Regions from separate parts of the Thioalkalivibrio sp. AKL7 genome, predicted to be linked through region 1. Evidence: predicted binding sites of a transcription regulator. Region 1 holds the regulator's gene; the other holds the start of a gene.
The links. Region 1 encodes sigma-54, which starts transcription at its own class of promoters, with help from an activator protein. Its sites were predicted from a motif close to TGGCANGNTNCNTGCTT; they were not measured.

Region 1 (4,207 bases):
ACCTGTTCGCCGAGGGCGGTATCGAATGGCGCTGGACCGCCCCGGCCGCGCTGCATCAACCGGCAGCCGCGACCCTGGACCTGGTGGGCCCTACCCACGGCGTACAGCCGCCCCGCGGCGAACGCGTGGAGACCATCATCGATTCGCGGGATGTTCGCGTCGCCACCGACACCATGGTCGCCACTTCGGATGCCCTTTCCACCCTGAACCAGCCGGGCCTGTTCCAGCGCGGCACCGGTCTGCGCGTGGACTCGCGAGGGGATACCATAGAGTTGTTCCATGACGTGTACTCGCTCTACAGCGAGACGAGCGAGGAGGATCCCGCGCATGACCCCGAATCCCCATAGCCTTCGCCACCGTCCGGGCCAACCGGGTGCCCGCGTGGCGGCGCTCCTGCTGCTCGCCCTGCTGGCCACGCCCGCGCTCGCCCAGCAGGGCTCGGGCCCGGCGCTGCCGGTGGAGATCACTGCCGACCGCGCGGAGATGGACGAACGCCAGGGGCTGGGGACCTACACCGGCGACGTGATCGTGATCCGCGGCGACATGACCCTGGAGGCCGACAAGGTCTACGTGCGCACCCGCGATCGCCGCCCCTACGAAATGGAGGCCCACGGCGAGCCGGCACGCCTCGAATCACCCGATCCGGAAACCGGAGAGATGCGCATTGCCACCGCCCTGCGCATCGACTACCTGCTGAACGAAGACCGCATGATCCTCACCGACCAGGCCCATGTGATCACCACCAGCGAGGAGGCGCGCGGCAAGCGCATCACCTACGACCTGACGACCGACGTGATCGAGGCCGAACGCGGCGAAGGCGACAGCGAGCGCGTGCGCATCACCATCCAGCCGCGCGACGACGAATGAACGCCACCGCCCCCAGCCCATCCGCCACATCGGCACAAACCAACGACCGCCTGATCGGACGCGAGCTGACCAAGCGCTACGGCCAGCGCACGGTGCTGGACCAGGTGGACGTCGACCTCGCGCCCGGCGAGGTGGTCGGCCTGCTGGGCCCGAACGGGGCCGGCAAGACCACCTGCTTCTACAGCCTGGTCGGGCTGATCCGCCCCAATGCCGGGCGCATCACCCTGGGCGAGCGCGATATCACCCGCGCCCCCATCCACGTGCGCGCGCGCGCCGGCCTCGGCTACCTGCCGCAGGAGGCCTCGATCTTTCGCCGCCTGAGCGTGTGGGACAACCTGCAGGCCGTGCTCGAGCTGCGCCCCGGGCTGGATCGCCACGAGCGCCGCCGCATTGGCGATGCGCTGATCGAGGAGTTCCAGCTCGAGACCGTGCGCCACAGCCCGGGCATCGCGCTGTCCGGCGGCGAACGGCGCCGCGCCGAGATCGCCCGCGCCCTGGCCGGGGATCCGAAGTTCATCTGCCTGGACGAGCCCTTCGCCGGGGTGGACCCGATCTCGGTGGGCGACATCCAGGACGTGATTCGGCATCTCGCCCAGCGCGGCATCGGCGTACTGATCTCCGATCACAACGTGCGCGAGACCCTCGGCATCTGCCACAGGGCCTATATTCTTAGCGAAGGCCGCCTGCTGGCCGCCGGGACACCGGACGAGCTGCTGGCCGATCCCCAGGTGCGCCGGGTCTATCTCGGCGAGAACTTCCGCCTGTGAAAGCGCCCCACATGCGGCCCGGTCGGTGCACAAACCACAAGGCAGGCTTTAAGATTCCATCAATGCCCACCCTCGCCCCGCATACCCGATGCTGAAACCCGGCCTGAATCTGCAGCTGGGTCAGACGCTGACCATGACCCCGCAACTGCAGCAGGCGATCCGCCTGTTGCAGCTGTCCACGCTCGAGCTCCAGGTGGAGATCCAGCAGGCGCTGGAGAGCAACCCCATGCTCGAACAGGTCGAGGACGAAGAGGCCGAGGCCGACACCGAGCGCCTGAACCAGGACGGCGAGCTGGTGGAAGGCGATCGCATGGAGGCCACCACCACCAGCGACGACGTGATCCCCGAGGAACTGACGACCGACAGCCGCTGGGACGACATCTACGAGCCGGCCCCGACACCCAACAAGGGCGTGGATGACCGCGACCCGCTGGAAAACACCAGCGACGACGACGGTGAGGGCCTGCAGGATCACCTGCTGTGGCAGCTGCATCTGAGCCATCTGACACCGCGCGACCAGCGCATCGGGGCGGCCCTGATCGACGCCATCAGCCCCGACGGCTATCTCGAGGGCGACCTCGACACCCTGGCCGAGACCATCAGCCGAGGCGAGGATGAAACCGTCGGCGTCGACGAGGTCGAGGCAGTGCTCCACTGGATTCAGCAGTGCGACCCGCTGGGGGTCGGCGCGCGCAACCTGCGGGAGTGCCTGGAGATCCAGCTACGCGAACTGGCCCCGGACGCCCCGGCCCGCGAGGCCGCACGGGCGATCCTGGAACACGGCATGGACAGCCTGGGCAAGCGCGACTACAAGGCCCTGCAGCGCCAGTCCGGCGTACGCGACCCGGACGAACTGGCCCGCGCACTGGATCTGATCCGCACCCTGAACCCGCGCCCCGGCGCACAGATCAGCTCCGCCACCTCGGAATACGTAGTCCCGGATGTCTACGTGCGCCACACCACCGAGGGCTGGCGCGTGGATCTAAACCCGGAGATCGCACCGCGCATCCGCATCAACGACCTCTACGCCGGCATGGTGCGCCAAGTCTCGGATGCCCGCGACAGCGCCTTTATGCGCGATCAGCTGCAGGAGGCACGCTGGTTCCTGAAGAGCCTGCACAGCCGCAACGACACCCTGCTGCGGGTCGCCGAGGCGATCGTCCATCGCCAGCAGGGCTTTCTCGAGCATGGCGACGTCGCGATGCAGCCATTGATCCTGCGCGACATTGCCGAGACCCTGGAGATGCACGAATCGACCATCTCGCGGGTTACCACGCAGAAATACATGCACACCCCGCGCGGGGTCTTCGAGTTCAAGTATTTCTTCTCCAGCCATGTCGGCACGAACGATGGCGGCGAGTGTTCCGCCACCGCCATCCGTGCCATGATTCGCGAATTGATTGGCGACGAACCCCCGAACAAGCCGCTCAGCGATGCCCGGCTCGCCCAGGTCCTGTCGGACCGGGGCATCAACGTAGCGCGCCGCACCGTGGCCAAGTACCGCGAGGCGATGCACATCCCTTCATCCAGCGAACGCCGGCAGATGGCCTCGATGCCCACCGGCAGCAAGTAACCAAGGAGTCCTGACCATGCAGATCAACCTGACCGGCCACCACGTGGACATCACCGACGCCCTGCGCGACTACGTCAACGAGAAGTTCGCGAAGCTGGAGCGCCACTTCGACAAGGTCATCGACGTCCACGTCGTGCTGACCCACGAGAAGACCCGGAATCAGCACAACCAGGCCGAAGCGAATCTCCAGGTCAGCGGCAATCACATCCACGCCGAGGCCTCTCACGAGGACATGTATGCCGCGATCGACGCGCTGATCGACAAAGTCGACCGTCAGCTGATCAAGCACAAGGAAAAGGTCAAGGATCACCACCGCGCCGAAGGTGCCCAGCGCAACCGCGAGCAGGCCTCCTGATCCATGACGATTGCCGAGCTGATCACCTCCGAGCGCATTGGCCTGCAACCCGAGTGTTCCAGCCAGAAACGGGCCCTGGAGGCCCTGGCGGACCTCCTCGCCGGCGGAGGTGACGGCACGGGACCGGGGAGCAACGCGATCTTCGAGGCCCTGTCCGCGCGCGAAAAACTCGGATCCACCGGTCTCGGCCATGGGGTTGCGATTCCCCATGGCCGCCTGGCCGATCTCGAGGCGCCGCGCGTGGCCGTGCTGCGCCTGGACAAGGGCGTCGACTTCGACGCCATGGATCACGAGCCGGTCGATATCCTGATCGCACTGCTGGTCCCGGAGGCCGCCACCGGCGACCACCTCGACCTGCTGGCCCAGCTCGCCCGCGGCCTGTCGCAGCCAGACACCATCGGAGCGCTGCGCCGGGCCGGGGATGCGACGGCCCTGGAACAGGAACTCGTGCGCCGCTTCAGCGAGGACTAAGCCCGTGGAACCCGCCGCCAGCCGCGATTCCGGCGCGCAGCGTCTGCCATGAACGAGGCGCTGGGAGAAGGCGGGATCGCCCGCGACATCAACGTGGAGAGCCTGATCCAGGCCATGGGAAACCGCCTGGATCTTCGCTTCGTACACGGCGAACACGCAGCACCCGACCGCAAG
Region 2 (4,207 bases), on a different contig from region 1:
CACCACAATGGCACCGATCACCAGTACCAGACCGCCGATTAGCTGGGTCAGATAGGCCGCGGCCCCGCCACTGCCACCCTCCGCAAGGGCAGTCAAAGGCCAGAGGGTCCCCGTGACGGCCGCCAGGACGAGGGCCGAACTGCGCGTATTACGTGGATTCATGGCTATTTGAGCTTGCGGATGCGCTCACTGGGGCTGATCACATCGGTCAGCCGGATACCGAACTTCTCGTTGACCACCACGACCTCGCCGTGCGCGATCAGCGTGCCGTTCACCAGCACGTCCAGCGGCTCCCCGGCCAGACGGTCCAGCTCCACCACCGAGCCCTGGTTCAGCTGCAGAAGGTTGCGGATCGGGATGCGCGTGCGACCGATCTCCATGGCGATGGTCACCGGCACGTCCAGCACCATCTCCAGGTTCATCTCCTCGCCGTCGCCCTGCACCACGCCCGACAGTTGTTCCGGCTGCAGCGCCTCCGCGGCCGAATCCGGCTTGTGCTTGCGTTCCTTCTTCTCGGTCTTCGGCGCCGCTTGCGCGGACGCGGCACCCCCACCGCCTTGCGCCTCGTTCAGCAGGGCGTCCGGGTCGGCGGCCTCTTCGTCATCCTTCTGTTCGGCCAGGGCGGACTGTTCCGCCAGAGCGGCCCCCCATTCGTCGGCCAGCGCCTGGTCGTCGCTACCGCCTTCGGTCTCGGCCATGGTTTCAGCGCCCGCGGTATCTTCATCCACGGCCGGGGTGTCCTGTTTGGGATCGTCGGTGTCAGCCATGCTGCGCCCTCTATCGTTTGATAATGCGTTCCGAAACCTGGATCGCATTCATGCCATTGGATACGCCGAACTTCCCGCGGAACATCGGGATGTCTTCGACCTGCAAGGTGATCTTCTCGGGGAGGTCCACCGGGATGATGTCGCCCGGCTGGATATCCAGTAGCTCGCGCACGGTGACCTCGGTCTCCGCCAGCATGGAGCTGATCTCGACCTCGGCGGTCTGGATCTCCTCCTGCAGCGCGTGCATCCAGCGCTGGTCGACGTCGGAGCGATCCGACTGGATGCCGGTATCCAGCTGCTCGCGGATCGGCTCGATCATCGAGTACGGCAGGGTCACGTGCAGGTTGCCGCCGCCCCCGTCGAGCTCGATGTGGAACTCGCTGATGACCACGATCTCGGTCGGCGAGACGATGTTCGCGAACTGCGGGTTGACCTCGGAGTTCAGGAACTCGAACTTCAGCTCCATCACCGGCTGCCAGGCCTTCTGCATATCCTCGAAGGCCCCCTCCAGCACGCCGTGGACGACCTTCATCTCCATCGGGGTGAAGTCTCGTCCCTCGATGCGGGTGTAGTAGCGTCCGTCGCCACCGAAAAAGTTGTCGACCAGGATGAACACCAGCTTGGGATCGAACACGAACAAGCCGGTGCCATGCAGCGGATGCGCCCGCACCAGATTCAGGCTGGTGGGGACAAACAGCGAGTGCATGTACTCGGAGAACTTGGTGATACGCGTGCCGACCACCGAGATCTCGGCCGAGCGGCGCAGTACATTGAACAGACGGACCCGGAGCTGACGCGCAAAGCGCTCGTTGATCATCTCCAGCGTGGGCATGCGCCCACGGACGATGCGATCCTGCGTGGCAAAGTTGAATTCCCGCGCCTCACCGTCACTCGGATACGGGTCTTCGGTCTCGACGTCGCCCTCGTCCACACCATGCAGGAGGGCATCGATCTCGTCCTGGCTGAGGATATCCGTCTGCGCCATAACGGGGCTCCTACTGCATCACCAGTTCGTTGAACAACACGGCCTCGACCGCGTCCGGCGCATCCCGCGAGCGCAGAATCTCGCGGATTGCTTCCTTCAGCTCCTCCGCCAGCGATTCCTTGCCATCCCGCGTATTCAGATCCTCGTAACGCTGTTCCGCCAGGATGCCCAGGATGTCGTTGCGGATCGCCGGCATATGCCGCTCGAACGCCTCGATCACCGGCGCCTCGTGCGTCACCAGGCTCACCTCGGCACGCAGATAGCGGATGCGGCCCGGCGCTTCAATGTTGACAGTCATCGGCTCCAGGCTGGTGTAGAAGCGCTCAGGAGGGCCTTCCACCACCTGTTCGGCAGCCTCGTCGCCCGCAACCAGGAAGAACCAGGCCGCAGCGGCCCCGCCGCCCACCAGCAGAATCACGATCAGCAGCAGCACAAGCAGCTTGCCCATGCCGCCCTTCTTCGGGGTGCCGCCTTCTTCGTCGTCCAGATTGACTTCCTTCTTCGCCATGTCGCACCCGCTATCCGGTAAACCGAGGATTTGCTCTCGGAAAAGACCCTAGCAAGGCCGATGCCAGCATTGGCTTTCTATCGCTTTATCCAATAGTTAGCGACCAGTACTGGAGGGGGAGGAAGGACACTTCCGGGGAAGGAACGGGCGATAACGTCAAGAATCGGCCGCCCGCCGCGCGGGAAAGACGGATTCTTGGCGGCACTCATGGAAGATCGCTACGACAGTGAAAGGGGCCCGATGGGGCAGGTCACGGATACCGCCGGCTGCCCATCGGATAGCGCAAGACCGAGCCCGCGCCGAGCTCGCCTCAGGCAAACAGATCCAGTCGCCGATTCAGCATCGAGAGCGTGCTGCCCTCATTCTCGTTGTCTTCGGCCTCGTCCAGCTCCGAAGCGGTCCCGGCGGCGGTCTGGCGCTCATCCTGCTCGGCCTGCTCCTCGGCCGCCTGGTCGGAGACGGTCGCGTCCTCGAGCATCAGCCCGCTCTCGGCGAGGCTGTCGCGCAAGCGCGGCATGGCCGCCTCCAGCACCTCGCGGGTCACCGGATTGGCGCTGATGAACTGGATGCTTGTGCGGTCACCCTCGACCAGCACCCGAATATCCAGACTGCCCAGCTGCGGGGGATGCAGCTTGAGCTCGGTTCGACCACCCTGTGCCTGGGCGAGCATGCGCACCTGATCGGCCAGCTCGCGGGCCCCATTGGGCTGCTGCAGGAGCCGGGTCAGGTCCAGTCGCGGCAGCGCACGCGCGGCCTCCGCCCCCTCGGCCTGCCCACCGGCGAGAGCCGGCAGGACGCCCCCCAGGGGGTCGGTACGCCCGCGGCGCGACTCGTCGTCCCCGCCCTGGGTCATCCACTGGGCGAGGACATCGAGCACGCCGTCCCGCGACAGTCCGCCCTGCGCGCCCAGCAATTCGGGCTTCAATGCGGCCAGGCCGTCGTGCCCGCCTGCCGCCTGGCTGGCCTCGACAAACAGGCGCATGACAGCTGCAGGCAGGGGCTTGACCGGCAACGCCTGGCCCTCGGCACCCCCGCGGCCAGAGGCGCTCGCCTCCCCACGGGCCGCGTCCATACGCCCCGGTTCCTGCACTGCCGCCATCAGGCTGGCGACCGGCAAGCCCTTGCCCCCCGCCTCGTCGCCCGCGGCGAAACCCTGCCCGTCGAGTAGATCCTGCAGCCGCGCCAGCATGGCTTCCAGATCGAGCCCTTCCAGCTCGTCCCCGGGCACGCCCAGGTTCGCCAGCAAGGCCTCCATCTGCGGCTCCAGAACCGCGAGGAACCCCTCGCCGTCCTTCCCTTTCAGCCCCTTCAGGTCGTCCAGGTCCTGCAGCGATGCCTCGCCGCCCAGCAATTGCAGCAGCGGCAGCATGCCCTGACCGGTGTTCTGTGTCGCGATCATCTCCGAATCCTCGGTGTGCCGGGTGGATCCCCGGGCCCTTGCCCTAATCGATAGTCACGGTCCATTCAAGAACCTTGCCAACGCGACGCTTCCTCGCGCGCATGAGCCTGCCGCGTGGCCCACATATCCTGTTCGGTCTGCTGGCGCCGGGCGCCGTGTTGCGCCGTCTCGGCCTTCCGGCGTTGCAGCAGCTTTTCCAGCGACAGGCTGTTGCGGTGGCGCTCCAGCCACTCCTGGCGCGCGGTCTCCACCTGCGACTCCGCCGCCTGAATGCGCAGGTCCTGTTGCTCCAGCGCCGAGCGCAACTGGTCGCGCATGCCCGCCAACCACTTGAGGGCGTTGGCGTCATCCGGCAGGGTCGCCTGCAGATACTCACGCTGATAGGTTTCCAGGCGCTCGCGCTGACCGGCAATGCCATCCAGTTGCTGCAGACGTTCACCCAGCTGGCGGGTGGCCTCGGTCTCCTCGATCCGGCGCAGGCGCAACAGTCGTTCCAGGCGCTTCGGGTTCATGCCGCCCCGCCAACCAGCGCCAGCAGGTCATCCCGC

Region 2: a site for sigma-54 is predicted at 2,310-2,326, ahead of fliL (flagellar basal body-associated protein FliL). Genes of this name have one in related genera too.

The regions. Positions count from the first base shown of each region.
Region 1 covers NZ_KB906948.1:348,861-353,067, reverse strand. Annotated here, with positions in the region: gene lptC (LPS export ABC transporter periplasmic protein LptC) at 1-347, shown strand, start outside; gene lptA (lipopolysaccharide transport periplasmic protein LptA) at 328-867, shown strand; gene lptB (LPS export ABC transporter ATP-binding protein) at 864-1,634, shown strand; gene G315_RS0104550 (RNA polymerase factor sigma-54) at 1,723-3,207, shown strand; gene hpf (ribosome hibernation-promoting factor, HPF/YfiA family) at 3,224-3,562, shown strand; gene G315_RS0104540 (PTS sugar transporter subunit IIA) at 3,566-4,033, shown strand; gene hprK (HPr(Ser) kinase/phosphatase) at 4,082-4,207, shown strand, end outside.
Region 2 covers NZ_KB906947.1:263,394-267,600, reverse strand. Annotated here, with positions in the region: gene fliO (flagellar biosynthetic protein FliO) at 1-162, opposite strand, end outside; gene fliN (flagellar motor switch protein FliN) at 165-767, opposite strand; gene fliM (flagellar motor switch protein FliM) at 778-1,752, opposite strand; gene fliL (flagellar basal body-associated protein FliL) at 1,763-2,260, opposite strand; gene G315_RS0101100 (flagellar hook-length control protein FliK) at 2,571-3,659, opposite strand; gene fliJ (flagellar export protein FliJ) at 3,725-4,171, opposite strand; gene G315_RS0101090 (FliI/YscN family ATPase) at 4,168-4,207, opposite strand, start outside.